DNA from 2 places in the Nostoc sp. UIC 10607 genome. Region 1 is predicted to be linked to the other one. Evidence: riboswitches for the same ligand, from Rfam matches in the RefSeq annotation. Region 1 holds a riboswitch; the other holds the start of a gene.
What was found. Region 1 has a riboswitch for cyclic di-AMP ahead of ntrB (nitrate ABC transporter permease). Riboswitches for the same ligand answer to the same signal wherever they lie in the genome.
Positions count from the first base shown of each region.

Region 2: another riboswitch for cyclic di-AMP. It lies ahead of ACEYW6_RS22945 (glycosyltransferase); the one in region 1 lies ahead of ntrB (nitrate ABC transporter permease).

Region 1 covers NZ_JBIQNW010000064.1:3,331-10,793, forward strand. Annotated here, with positions in the region: gene ACEYW6_RS30165 (ABC transporter ATP-binding protein) at 1-678, opposite strand, end outside; gene ACEYW6_RS30170 (ABC transporter substrate-binding protein) at 733-2,175, opposite strand; gene ntrB (nitrate ABC transporter permease) at 2,263-3,114, opposite strand; cyclic di-AMP (ydaO/yuaA leader) riboswitch at 3,212-3,431, opposite strand; gene ACEYW6_RS30180 (sensor histidine kinase) at 3,849-5,039, shown strand; gene rnc (ribonuclease III) at 5,098-5,784, opposite strand; gene ACEYW6_RS30190 (NYN domain-containing protein) at 5,921-6,721, opposite strand.
Region 2 covers NZ_JBIQNW010000032.1:5,987-13,449, forward strand. Annotated here, with positions in the region: gene argC (N-acetyl-gamma-glutamyl-phosphate reductase) at 1,143-2,114, shown strand; gene ACEYW6_RS22940 (DUF1350 family protein) at 2,203-3,189, opposite strand; cyclic di-AMP (ydaO/yuaA leader) riboswitch at 3,735-3,938, shown strand; gene ACEYW6_RS22945 (glycosyltransferase) at 4,102-5,373, shown strand; gene ACEYW6_RS22950 (hypothetical protein) at 5,478-5,675, shown strand; gene ACEYW6_RS22955 (hypothetical protein) at 6,166-6,807, shown strand; gene ACEYW6_RS22960 (pentapeptide repeat-containing protein) at 6,818-7,463, shown strand, end outside.

The DNA of each region.
Region 1 (7,463 bases):
GACGATGCGATCGGACATATAAATTGCTTCATCTACATCGTGGGTAATCATCATCACTGCTTGACGATTATTTTCCCAAATATCCAATACCTGCCGCTGTAATTTGCCACGAGTTAGCGCATCTAGTGCCCCAAAAGGTTCATCCATCAGCAACATTTTAGGACGAATTGCTAAAGCTCTAGCAATACCTACTCGTTGTTTCATACCTCCAGAAATTTCATCAGGATATTTGTCAGCCGCCGCCGTCAAGTTTACCATTGCCAAGTGTTGATTTACAATGCTGATTTTTTCAGCCCGATTAGCATTTTTTAGCACTTCATCCACAGCTAACCGGATATTTTCTCGCACTGTCAACCAAGGCAACAGCGAATAGTTCTGAAATACCATCATCCGCTCGGCTCCTGGCTGACGAATTTCTTTCCCATCTAGCCTGACTGAGCCGGAAGTTGCTTTTTCTAAACCAGCTACTATCTTTAGTAGAGTTGATTTACCACAACCAGAGTGACCAATTACAGAAATATATTCATCTTCACCAATCGTCAGATTAACTCCATCTAAAACGACAAAGTTATCTTTATCAGGTGTCGGATAAGACTTAACTAAATTTTCAATTTCTAAAAACCCAGTGCGGGGCATAACTTCGGTCTGTGTATTAATAGGTAATGAGGTATATTCCATCATCGAAACGCTCCAGAAATAATTTAGTCATCAGTCAATATTTGAACTTGGGATTTAAGACATGAAAAAGTTCGTGGGAGCGTTAGCCCTGATGGCAAAACTATTCAGATAACCCACCGGATCGCTGGGGTCGAAGCCTTTCTTATCTATAAATACTTCTGGTGGTTCGACCTTGTAATCATCCTTGGGACACTCGATGCCCATTTCAGACGCTATCTCCCGATATAAATCTGTTCTCCAACCAAGTTCTGCTAGTTCTTCGGCATTTTTGGGGAATTCCTTAATTTGTCCCCACCGTGCTGCTTGTGTCATCAGCCAGATACTTCTGGATCTCCATAAGAATGTGGAGTGTTCTCCTGGCTGTTTGGGAAGGTTGTCAGGAATATCGAAGAAAATCGTGGTGTCAGCGGCTTTGATGGTGCGATCTTTGCCGTCAAAGCCGCCATAGTTGTAATTGCCGAGAATTGCCGGACTTGTAAACTTCGCAATTGGAGCATCTTTCTTTTTAGGTCTAGCACCTGTAAATGAACGGTCTGTTATCAGTTCAGCTACTTCTTGGCGGTTTTCTACTTTGCTGCAATACTGACAAGCTTCAATCATCGCCTTGACTAGTGAACGATAGGTTTTGGGATATTTGTCGATGAAAGATTCCATCACCCCCAAAAGCCGATCTGGGTGTCCCAACCAGACTTCTTTACCTTGTGCAAAGGTAAAGCCGATGTTTTCATTACCTGTTATTGCCCGTGTATTCCAGGGTTCTGCAACCATGTAAGCTTGCATTGCACCAATCCGCACGTTTGTTACCATTTGGGGCGGCGGAACGATGATGACGCGAAACTCTTTAAGCGGATCAACACCAGCGGCGGCGGATAAGTAACGGATAAAGTATTCGTAAATGGCAGAACTCAGAACAACTGCCCAAACTTTACCTTCTGACGGCTGCTTCTCAAAGTAGCCTCGAAAATCGCGCCCAAAGGCTTCTAAAGCACCATCGCCATATTGTTCTTGATACTCATACCACGGACGCAGACCAAAATCCCACATGGCTTTGTTCATTGTCATGGCGTTACCGTGGCGGTGAATGGTCATCGCTGCACACAAGGGGGCGTGGCGTGCGCCTTCAGCACCAATTCTGGCGTTGGTAACTGCACCAGATACAACGGGTGAAGCATCCAAGCGACCAAAAATTAAACCGTCGCGGGAAGTAGCCCAACTGGCTTCGCGGTTGAGTGTAACGTTCAAACCATACTTGTGGAAGAAGCCTTTTTTCCAGGCGATCGCAAATGGCGCACAATCATTAACAGGAACGTAACCAACTGTAAGATCGGCTTTTTCTAGGTCGCCGCTTTTAACTACTGGTTGCACAGCTAAGGCTTCTTCAGTTAGTCCTTTGGCGGATCTATCTCCTGAAATGCCACAGGAGGATAGCGCCATTCCCGCTGTTGTTGCTCCTATTCCCTTGATAATATCTCGTCTAGTCCAGTTAATATCACCCATTTTTGTAGCTCCATTGGTGATTAATTGCTCATGCTACAAGCGCAGAGTCACGTTACATCTTGCTGTTTTGATAGCAGCCAAATTTTGTTAGTTGGAAGTTTTAGGGCGATGGGTTACTAATTCTTGGATTTTGTCCACGGCGTAATCCAGGATTAACCCAGTTACACCAATTACCAACACAGCTAAAAAGACTGAACTCAGGTTTAAGCGACTCCATTCATCCCAGACGAAAAAGCCGATACCAATACCGCCTGTAAGCATTTCCACGGCAACGATTACCAGCCAAGCGATGCCTAAACTAATTCGTAAACCTGTAAAAATATACGGCAAACTTGCAGGCCAAATTATTTTTGTAATCCGTCTCCAACGTGGCATTTCCAGTACTCGTGCCACATCTAAATAATCTTTGGGAACGCTAGAAACTCCTAAAGCGGTATTAATAATTGTCGGCCATAAAGAAGTAATAAAGATGACAAAAATGGCTGAAGGATCTGCTAAATTGAAAATTGCTAAGGCGATGGGTAGCCAAGCTAGGGGTGATACAGGTTTAAAAATTTGAATGATGGGATTGAGTGCTAGCATTGCCGGTCTGGACATGCCAATGAGGAACCCCAGAGGAATCGCTACTACCGCACCCAACAAAAAGCCTATTAATACCCGGCGCAGACTTGCTATTAACAACCAACCAATTCCCAAGTTGCCTGGGCCTCGCTGGTAGAAGGGATTTAAGATGTAGTCTAGATTAGCAATCAACGCTTCTGGCGGGGTGGGCATCAATTCATGGTTGGCAAGTGCAACAATCCACCACAGAACGATTATTCCCAAGAACCCCAATACAGGTAAAAAGAAAACATCTTTAAGGATGACAGGTTTTGTTTTTTTCCAAGCAGCTTGTCCAGCGATCGCTGCGATCGCAGCCAAATTTAATTGAAATATCATTTACGACCTCAACAGATTTAAGTGCAGGTACAAAAAATCCGAGCAGTACCAGCCTTGGACACCGATGAGATCGGAACATTATAAAAATGCCGTCTCTTCAGTCTCCTCTCAATGCCTACGAAGTTAGCTGACGGGCTAGGGCTGAGAGATGCCCTTCTGTAGAAAGTTATGAGTTATGAGTTATGAGTTACTAAATTTTATTTAATTCCTAACTCCTCACTCTCAACTCCTCACTTTCTATGAGATACGCCCCACAATTTGGTTCCTCCGCTCCAGCGTTATGCACTGTGACACGCTGAATTAGGCTGACTTACTCTAATGGATATTAATTTATGGACAATATAACATCGATGCTCAGTAAAAGCCATCTATCTTATGATAAATGTTGTTAATTTCAATACCATAATCAAGTGTTATTCATTAATTTGTAGTAATAATTAAAACTTGTGTTGCTAGTTATGTTGTGAGTGAACTCCTTGCACAGACTGCTAAACAATATAGTCGAGCCAAGCATTAAGAATGTTACATACCTGATTAATATTTTTTAAAAAGAAATATAATGTACTGGCAAAATTTTATACAATCTTAATTGCTCGACAACTAGAAGAGGATGTGCAATCTATTCCTTTTGGTAGGTGAAAAATATCACTAAATTTGGTAAAAACTCATTGCACTCGCTAAACTAATTGCATATGGAAGTTTACTCATTTATCTCCTAGCTGATATTTAACATAATGGATTTTAGTCAAGTACTGGCTGAAAAAACGGACACCATCCTCGATAAATGGATTCTAGCAGTTCGCAAGGATAGACGGATTGAAAGTGCTGATGACCTATCTTATACAGCTGTAAAGGATCACATCCCTGATGTTTTGAAAGCGATGGTGACAGTGCTTTCAAAATCTCAAGATAATGATATTCAGTCAATAGTTACTGCTAGTTTCCAGCATGGAGCTATTCGAGCTGAACAAGGCTTTGATCCAGCAGAAATAGCTAGAGAATATCATCTACTGCGAACGGTAATATTTGATATTATACAAGCAGATTTATTGAGTGGCACACCTGTAGAGATAATTCGTTCCATGCGTTTGATTGACGCTATTATAGACGAAGCGATCGCTCGCTGTTTCAAGAGTTATGTTGAGGAGCGGTTGCGAGAATTACAGCAGTTGCAGTCATCACTAACACTCCACAATGAAGAACTCACGCGCTTGATTAGCGCCAATCAAGAGTATCTTTCACAACTAGCCCACGAATTGAAACATCCGCTAACTTCTATTATTGGTTACTCGGATTTGTTTTTACGCCAACAACGACGAAAAACAGAGATAAAAGATAACTATAGCAATTTAGAACATATTGAGCGAGTGCTACGCAACGGTAGACAGTTACTCCATCTGATCAATGATGTGTTAGAACTTTCGCGCTATGACTCAGGGCAGATAAAACTCCAACTAGCACCCACAGATGTGCAGGAATTAATTAATAATGTGTGTGAAATGTTGGAACCTTTAGCTGCTGGGAAAAATTTAAAAATTGTAGTAGATTGCGATCGCGCTCCCAAGGAATTAATCACAGATCCTTTTCAATGCCAACAAATTATTACAAATCTTATTAGTAATGCGATTCGCTATACAGAGTCGGGGACTATTATTATAATGTGTCAGGTGTTGGAGAACCAGAGATGTGCGATCGCAGTTTGTGACACTGGAATTGGCATTGCACCCGAAAATCAAGCCCAGATATTTGAACCTTATTTTCGCGTAAGTTCAAGCGATCGTCCCTATCTCGCTGATAGTACAGGATTGGGATTAGCGATCGTCTCCCGCTTAGTAAAACTACTCAAAGGTGAAATTAAGCTAGTCTCTGAGGTAGGCGTTGGTTCTACTTTTACTGTAATTTTGCCTTTACAAATCGAAAGTTGATTTCGCGCCAAGACGTAAAATTATTCTTTGCGCCTTTGCGTGAAATCAAAAAACATGATTACAATAAACCTTGTTTTTTCAACTTAGCTAGCGCATCCTCAGCAGAAGCTTTCTCTGCATCTTTCTTATTACGTCCCTTACCTTCGCCGTAAATTTTTCCATCTACCAATACTTTTGCTATGAATTCTGGCGCGTGAGAAGGACCTCCTATTTGTTCCGTGAAATATTTGGGAGGAGTTGGAGTAACGTTGCGCTGCACCCATTCTTGAAAACGATTTTTTGAGTCTACATTAGAACGAGACACAACTATATGCTTAGGATCTACAGAATCAAATAGTGGTTCTATAATTGCGCGAACTGCTTCAATATTGGAATCATTATCTAAATAGTAAGCACCAAGTACAGCTTCAAAGGTGCTACTAAGCAAATTAGGATTTTGGTAGCCTCCGTCTCGAATAGCGCCTTTTCCTAACCGCATCCTAAAGTCTAAACCTACCTCTTCAGCGAACTTTGCCAATTGCTTCTCATCTACCAGCGCCGAACGCCGCCGGGTTAATTCATCTTCTCCCATTTCTGGGTGACAACTATATAGATACTCACCACTTAAGAAATTCAGCAAAGCATCACCGAGAAATTCTAGCCGTTCATTGTGTTCGCCTTCTCCAGGGTTTTCATGAACGTAAGAACGGTGGGTAAGTGCTTGTCGCAAAAGTTTTTCATTATGAAATATTAGAAGTTTGTGCATTTTATCTTGTGTCTTGTTGCCAAAATTGACTGTTGGGAAACTATACAAATGTGAATTTTTTCAGAAATTAAAAAACCGCAAATAGCGGTGTTATTAAAACCCAGTTGAGTAAAAAGCTGGGTTTATACAAGCTATTTTAGGCAGCTAGTATATCTAATTCAGTTAAAAATAACTCCTGATTTTGCCGTCGGACTTTACCATCCCTGACAGCAGCATCAACAAACTGGCTAAAACTCTTAAATTTCTTGCCATTAGCCGTAGAAATAGATGAGCATCCTTGATAGTTAGAACAACGTTGACGCATCAATTGATCAATGCGACCAAATACGGTAGGCTTACCTTGGCTTAAGACAGTGTTGATAGCTTCAATTAGATACTCTATAGCCTCATTGTAATTAATCTGAGACATAAGAGCCGTGTTTTGAGGTTGAGTCTTATTGCTATTGCCAACTAGCTGAGGTAATTCATCTAAAAAGTGGAAGTTATCATTACCAACCAGTTTAATTAAATTTGGACTAGCACTACCTCTTTGAGCAAAAATTATCACCTCTTTACCCAAAGATTTTAGAATACAAATTAAGCCAGCATAGTCCCAGTCTCCTGAAAGTAGGATAATTGTTTTCAGAGAAGGATTAAAGGCAACTGCGTTAACACAGTCAGCCATCAATCGATAATCTGCACTATTATTTGAATTATCGGGAACATCAACACACTTCATCCCAAGAATTTCTAGCTCATTTTTGGTACAAACTTGGCTTATGTAGTGTGAGTTATAGTAGACATTTTTGGAATCTATATGCCCATTGGATTGGGCAAATTCCAGCAAAAAATGACCTTTTCCTTTAATTAAAGAGACATTCTGAATATCGGCAAAAATACCGATAGAATTTTTCTGATCACTTGTTTGTTTTTTGGAAGATTGATCGGGATGTGGCATTGTAATGTATCCAGTATTGTTTAGTGAACTGGACAGCTTTAACAAATTACACATCTAACAGTAGCAGAAGTTTAGACTAGGAATTTGTACTTAAAAAGTACTTCTCTGCCATAAGATTCTCTTACCGTAGCGTTTTTTGGTTCAAGTCTCAGCCGTAGAAATCCCAATTCCCTAACAAGTTTTGTTACCCTTTGTCCTGAATATTCATCCAAATATCTTGTCTTCCCATTGAAAATACAATCAATGAATTGACCTGATATTGGGTTGAAGATTTAGCCGAAGGGATGAAACAAAGCTCGGCAGGAAAAGAGGAATTATGCTGCTGAGACAACACCAAAAACTTGCGCTTTAGAGTGCGGTTATTTTGCTGTCTTACATAGAGATTAGTATAAATAATGCTGGCTGTCAATATAGTTATTTATGAAGATTCGCTAAACCAGACCTCAAATTTTCATTTTTACTTTCTACTAAAACAATCACCGGGCTACGTACAAGCAACTGCCCCGAAGAAAGACTCAAAATAAAATAACAAAAGCCATTTAGTCCTCGTTGGCTATCAACAGTAAAGTCAACTCCAGAAAAGAAGCTTATTTCATAATTGAATTTGCGTTTAATTTCTAACAAACTTGGACTTATAATCATTTCAATACGAGCTTTTTCTGTACTGATGGCTACTGCTAAATCAACATTTTCCCTCAGAATAGTAGATAATAAATCACTACACTCTTGCTCCTATACATTT
Region 2 (7,463 bases), on a different contig from region 1:
AGGTTCTGCCGGAATCGTGCTTCCCTAAAGTCGTAATAAACCTTGATTGAGCGATAGCTGGGCACAGTAATAGAAAATAGCGCTTATTACCACCCATACCCTCAGATTTGCAGAGTTTTCAACTTTTAGCTTTAGCTCTAAGTTGAGTGTTACGTTGCTAGAGATAACATCTCTCCAGTTATTACTCAAACAAGGTATATAGTTGCTAGAAACGAATGGACTTCTTCAGTAGCAAGGAGTTTATACAATTATTGCTCGCCTTTGCCCAGCTAGCATCTGACAAATCATTACTAACCTTAGTGTTGTTAAAATTAAACTCCTTGCGCTAAGTTGCTAAGTTAAGTAAGGAGGAGACACAGTTGCCAACATTGATGGCAGCAGCTCTATTTTTTGACTCACTGATGATTTATTCCTCTATCTATTGGGGAAATTTGGACAGCATTTTAAACAGGTTTATGTTCTTTTTTCAGGCACTTACTTAAGTGGTAAGTAGCGAACAAAACCTGAGCTTCATAAATTGTTCCCAGATGGCGCACTTAAATTATCATTGGAGAATATTTTTGTAAAAAATCCCAAATTATGCATCTGCATCTTTTTGGCAATTTATGCTCTAGCAACTTAAAACAAATACTGTAAACCGCGATTCTACTGATAGCTTGGGAGAGTAAAGTATTGCTAGAGCAATAGCCTGTATTGTCCGGGCGTATTTAGCAGTAGGGAGAGGACAAAGTAGAATTTGAAAACAGATCATCAAAGCGTCGAATCGCACACTTGTTAAGCTGAAAGCCTTGAATAATAATGGCTTTTGGTAAATCATCTGCTTGTCAAGATTGAGAATACGCCAAGTAGGTTTGATGTTGAAGCGGCACTCATGCAGGCGATCGCAAAAGGTTGAAAGCGATAAAATACTAGTGTAAAACCCAGGTATGGAAAGAAAGCGTGACTCATTACTGCCAAGTCTGCGGAGTTTTTCAGTAGGTAATTATCTAATTAGAACTTACACACAAGAGATCCCTCAACCCCCTTAAAAGGCACAACTATTGCGTGGTAAGTTTGATTTGGGGTGTAAAGTCCTATCTTTAACTTTGATAACTGACAGCTGTTTTAATACACTACTGACATCTCAGGATGCTGAACGCATGATTACTAAACCGAAGATTTTCATTGATGGCGAATCAGGAACCACAGGCTTACAAATTTACTCACGTCTCAATCAACGGGATGATATCGAGTTAGTTAGCATTGAGGCCTCTAAACGTAAGGATGCAAGTGAGCGAGCTAAATTAATCAATGCTGTCGATGTTGTTATTCTCTGCCTACCTGATGATGCAGCCCGCGAAGCTGTTAGCTTAGTAAGTAGTACTACGGTTAAGATCCTTGATGCTAGTAGTGCCCATCGCACGGCTAAGAACTGGGTATATGGTTTTCCTGAACTAAATCCAGGACAGCGAGAGAAAATCGCCAGCGCCCAGTTTGTCAGCAATCCAGGATGTTATCCCACAGGATTTTTAGCCTGTATTCGTCCGTTGATTGCCAAGGGAATTTTAAAGAATAATTTTCCCATCACCGTTAACGCAGTGTCAGGCTACTCTGGTGGCGGAAAAAATCTCATTAAACAATACCATACCTTCCACGAACAGGAAACTGGAGCAGAGTCGCTTTATCCCTATGGCATCTATGGTTTGCAGTTTGGACATAAGCATGTCAAGGAAATGCATTATTACTCAGAGTTAGCATCGCCGCCGCTATTCGTACCAGCGGTAGGGGATTTTGAGCAAGGGATGCTAGTTCAGGTGCCTTTGCCGTTAGGAACTTTGGATAATCCACCATCAGGTGAGGTAATCTATGAAGCGATCGCTGATTACTACCAAGGTGAAAAATTTGTGCAGGTAGCTCCATACCAAGATTCTACTCTGCTACGAGACGGAATATTTTTGGATGCGATTGCAGTGAACGGCACTAATATTGTTCAGGTTTTTGTATTCACAAATGACACTACCAAAGAAGCGTTGCTAGTTGCTCGTCTTGATAACTTGGGCAAAGGTGCATCGGGAGCCGCAATCCAAAACTTAAACATCATGCTGGGCTTTCCAGAAGAGTTGGGATTGTTATGAAAGGCTCAGATTCCCGACTTTTTTAACAAGTCGGGAATATTGGTTAATAACTTCTGATTTTTGGACTTTCAGCAACTTTTGTTGATTTTTATTTCAGTTTCTCAAACAATTGAATTACATGATGCTCAAAGCCTCTATTTCGCTCTTGAACTGATTCAATTAAAGGTTTATCAAAAAGATTAATCACATACTTGCCTAGTTGAATTCCTAAAGGTTTTAAATGTCCACCCTCTAAAGTTTGTAGAAATTCTTGGGGTGGTTTTTTTAGAATATTAGTAAACCATTCACAGGTTAATTTGGCAATATTGTCTGACTTAAAACAAACTAAACCCATGATATTAAAGAGCTTACTATCCTTGATTAAGTTATGGGTTTCTTCAACGGTTGGTTTCACACCCCAACCAAGATTATCGATTATATCCGCTAAAAATTGAGGACGAATTGCGCTGCCGGTGTCAGCAATAGCAGGTGCTAATAGGATAGAAACCTGCCCCTTAATGAAGACACTGTTAATTTTTATTTCCTGGCCTACGTAAGTGTAAATTAGTTTCCGAACTTCTACAATTTTTTGTTTAAGCTCATCAAAGAGAATGTTAATATCTGCAATGACACTTTTTATCTGTGACTCATCCGAAGTATGAGATAGCAGGTTGCGAATAAACTTTTCTCTATCTTGAGGCTCTGGAGGTAAAGCAGTAAATCCTTCTAACAGGGAGATATATTTACAGCCAAGGCTATGTCCAATCCAAGAAAAGTTTTTATCATCTAGATAGGCTTCATAATCATATCCCTCAACACTTGCCATCCTCACAAGCTCTGGTAGAATTTCATACTGCTCTCTCATGAGAAAACCAGCTTCTACATAATGGTTAAAACTAAAATTAAATGGCAGAAGAATAATTGTATATCCCTGCTCAAATAGGCATTGAAGCAGATAGCGATAAAAAAGCATGGGGCCAAATGTACCAAAAAAAGCCCCTGCAATAAATTGAATTACTCCTTTAGGCTGTGGATGCAGAGCAACCCAACTGTGAGAAACAGGTTTAAATCTCAGCTTGATATTTGTATTTACCATGACTTAGCAATGAGTGTATCTCATTTTGGTAGGTGTATACTTTACCTCCAAATTGAAGCTGCTGCTTTTCGGATTCTTTAAAAGGTTTTTTTGGATAACTGAGATGCTTGCCTTCGTAATATACCAAATGCAGTTGGCTCTCAAAGCATTTATGAAAGGGTGTGGGAGTAGGAAATAATGTAGTTCAATAGTGAAATTGAATTGGCGTAAAACTTCTAATGGACTCTTTTAGACTTTGGCAATTTCTTTAGCCAGAGTAATATTTAAGACAACTAAAAAAATATATTAAATTCAATCAAGCTCGTAGTTAGTATATTTATACACTTAAAAATATGAAAAATATTTAATTGCCAGAAGCTAAATAAAATGTAGTGGTCAACATCAGTAAGCTTCTTGTTGAGAGCATATTAAAAGCTCCAAGTTTCCTCTAAAGTCTGATTCGTCAAAGCTAGATGCAAAGCGCCTTTAGGTGATTTCAATCACACTTTTTTTGTTCATACTCTTGACATGGTTGATGATGACAGGTTATAAACCTTGAAGAAAAATAAATCAGTCTGCCTAATCCACTATATTCCCTGAAAAGTTTTGTGAGTAAGGGTAAACCGGAGCGGAGGAACCAAGTTTGGGGCGTATTTTGAAGAAAGTTAGCAGTTAATAAATTCATAACTTCTAACTCATAACTTTCTTAAGAAGGACATCTCTCAGTCCTAGCCCGTCAGCTAACTTCGTCGGCATTGAGAAGAGACTGAACGAGCAGCATTCTTAACAAGTAATGCCATGTTCTCGTCAGTGTCCTTTGGCTGGTAACTTTGCGGTTTGTTGTGCCTGCCCTTGACGTTGAAAGAGAGGATAATATTATCTTGATTTCTGGCGTTTGAGGCAGGATTATTTGCCTTGAGGTGAAAATCAGCTATGTTCCAGAATAAGAAACATCGCATTGCCCTAATTTCTGTTGATGGTGACCCGGCGGTTGAAATTGGTCAAGAAGAGGCTGGAGGTCAAAATGTCTATGTGCGTCAAGTAGGTTATGCCTTAGCAAAGCTTGGTTGGCAAGTGGATATGTTCACTCGTCGTAGTAGTCCTGAACAAGCTACCTACATTCAACATAGCCCAAACTGTCGTACTATTCGGTTAAAAGCGGGTCCAGCTAAGTTTATTGGGCGAGATAACTTGTTCGACCATTTACCTGAATTCATCGAAGAATTCCAGCGATTCCAGTTGCGCCAAGGGTTTCATTACTCCTTAATTCATACCAACTACTGGTTATCATCTTGGGTCGGCATGGAATTGAAAAAGCAGCAACCACTGATTCAGGTACATACTTACCACTCTTTAGGAGCGGTTAAATACAGAAGTATTGGTGATGTTCCCGTAATTGCTACCCAGCGATTAGCTGTAGAAAAAGCCTGCTTGGAAACTGTAGACTGTGTGGTTGCAACTAGTCCGCAAGAGCAAAAACATATGCGGGTACTCGTTTCCAGTAAAGGAAACATTGAAATGATTCCCTGTGGCACCGATACTGATAAATTTGGAGAAATTCAGCGGTCTGCGGCGCGGGAAAAGCTGGGAATTGCACCAGATGCCAAAATGGTTCTCTACGTTGGTCGCTTTGACCGCCGCAAAGGTATTGAAACCTTGGTACGAGCTATTGCCAAATCTAGTTTAAGAGGTGAAGCTAATCTCCAGCTAGTGATTGGGGGTGGTAGCCGTCCAGGTCAGAGTGATGGAATAGAACGCGATCGCATTGCTAGCATTGTTACTGAACTCGGATTAGAAAATTGTACAACCTTTGCTGGTCGCTTAGATGAAACTGTCCTCCCCTTCTACTACGCCGCCGCTGATGTCTGCGTAGTGCCTAGTCACTATGAACCTTTTGGTTTAGTTGCCATTGAGGCAATGGCTAGTAAGACTCCTGTCGTAGCTAGTAATGTTGGTGGGCTACAGTTTACTGTTGTACCAGAAGTCACAGGGTTACTTGCGCCCCCCAAAGATGAAGTAGCTTTTGCTGCTGCCATAGACCGCATTCTCATCAACCCAGCTTGGCGAGACCAGTTAGGTGAAGCGGCTCGACAACGGACAGAAATTGCCTTTAGTTGGTATAGTGTAGCATTCCGACTGACTCAACTTTACACTCGTCTGCTGGCTCCAACTGCACCTAATGCCCGACCCCGGATTGCAGCTTAATTTTTCCAGCTTTGAGCGCGGAACTAATATCATCAGAGCGATTTTGCCGTGCCCAAACAGTCAAACACAAACTACTCAATCTAGTTAATTAGGCAGTCAGAATTATGCTGAATATCGGAGATTATGCTTTGCATCAAATAACAGGGCAAGTTGGTCAAGTTTGTGGTTATGGACATCAAGTAATGGATGGAGTTTACATAACCACCCTCAAAGTCAGAGTGAGCAAACATAAAGGAACTCGTCATCAAAGCAGATTTGTCGAGGATGCTTACTCCACTTGGGTACTCACAAACGCAGGATAAACTAATAGATTTGTTTTTCTGCGTTTATATAGAAAAACAAATCTAATAGTCCACCACACCAACTTTTATGAGTGAATAAGTTCGTAGTCAGGACTTTAGTCCTTGTCTTGAGCGCTAAAGCGCTGACTACGAACCAAGCATAAAGTACTAGTTGATTGGCTGCGATTTTAGCAGCATTTTGAAGATAGCGGGGAAAGTTCACTGAACTTTCCCCGCTTCAATTTGGCTAAAGAGTTTTTTTGAAACATCAAATTTATCAGTAAATCAAGACCAGTTAGCCATTGCAGGCAGCGATTTGTGTGTAATAAAGCTTGTACAATTGTCAAGGCGGTTTTTACTGCCAGAATACTTCTCAGGTGTAAAATTTATCGACAGCAAAATTGTTCTACTTTGTGTTTTTCCATCCTTCACTTGTGGCTAAAATACCCCAAGTTAGGCGCTCATATCTTGCAATAGATAACTTTTACCCTTATGACTGGAGAGCAAAATCTTGGGAATAGAACTACGCAGTTTCGTATTTCTCGACAGCCTGCAACCTCAACATGCAGCATATATGGGAACAGTAGCCCAAGGCTTCTTACCATTACCAGGAGATACATCACTGTGGATTGAAATCTCTCCTGGTATCGAAATTAATAAAATTACGGATGTAGCCCTGAAAGCTGCCTCTGTTCGTCCGGGAGTACAGGTAGTTGAACGACTGTACGGACTATTGGAAGTTCATTCTAGCTCCCAAGGTGAAACGCGAGCTGCTGGGCAAGCAATTTTGGCTGCATTAGGAGTCCGAAAAGACGAATGTCTCAAACCGCGTGTTGTTTCTAGCCAAATTATCCGCAATATCGATGCTTACCAAACACAACTTATTAATCGCACGCGACGGGGACAGCTATTACTAGCAGGGCAAACGCTGTATGTATTAGAAGTCGAGCCTGCTGCTTACGCCGCACTAGCTGCGAATGAAGCTGAGAAAGCGGCATCAATTAACATTCTTGAGGTTCAAGCTGTAGGTAGTTTTGGACGGCTTTACTTAGGTGGACATGAAAGAGATATTCTAGCAGGTGCGGCGGGAGCATTAACGGCGATTGAAAGTGTAGCTGGTCGGACAAATCCTTTGGGTATGCGTCAGGAGTAAAGGAGAGAAAATGGCAAATCGAGAGCATCTAGCTTTACTGAAAGCAGGTGCAGTTACATGGATTGAGTGGAGAAAGAAAAATCCCCAGATTGAACCAGACCTCAGCGCTGCAAACCTCCAAGGAGATAACCTCAGAGGCGCAAACCTCCAGGGGGTAAACTTGAACAAGGTGGATTTAGGTAATGCTTTACTCGTGCGAGCAAACCTTAGTGGTGCCGACCTCAGTAGTGCCAACCTCTACAAAGCCTTCCTCGTTGAAGCTAACTTGAGTGATGCTAACTTCAGTGTTGCTAACTTGAGTGGTGCTATACTTACGCAGGCAGATTTGAGTCATGCCAATTTGATTGGAGCCGACTTGAGTGAGGCGAATCTTAGAGGCGCTGCGATCGCTCATGCTAATCTAATTGGGACTGACTTAAGAGGCGCTAACTTGAGAGATGCCGATTTAGGTGCAGCGAAGCTAATACGGACTAATCTATCTTTTGCCAACCTCATTGAAGCTAACTTGATTGCGGCTGACCTCAGCGAGGCGAGTTTGTACGAGGCGGAAGTTTTGGGGGCTTATCTTTACAAAACTGACTTATACAAAGCTAATCTAAACAAGGCTCACCTAAGTGGTGCTTACATGTTGCAGGCTAACCTAAATGAAGCTGATT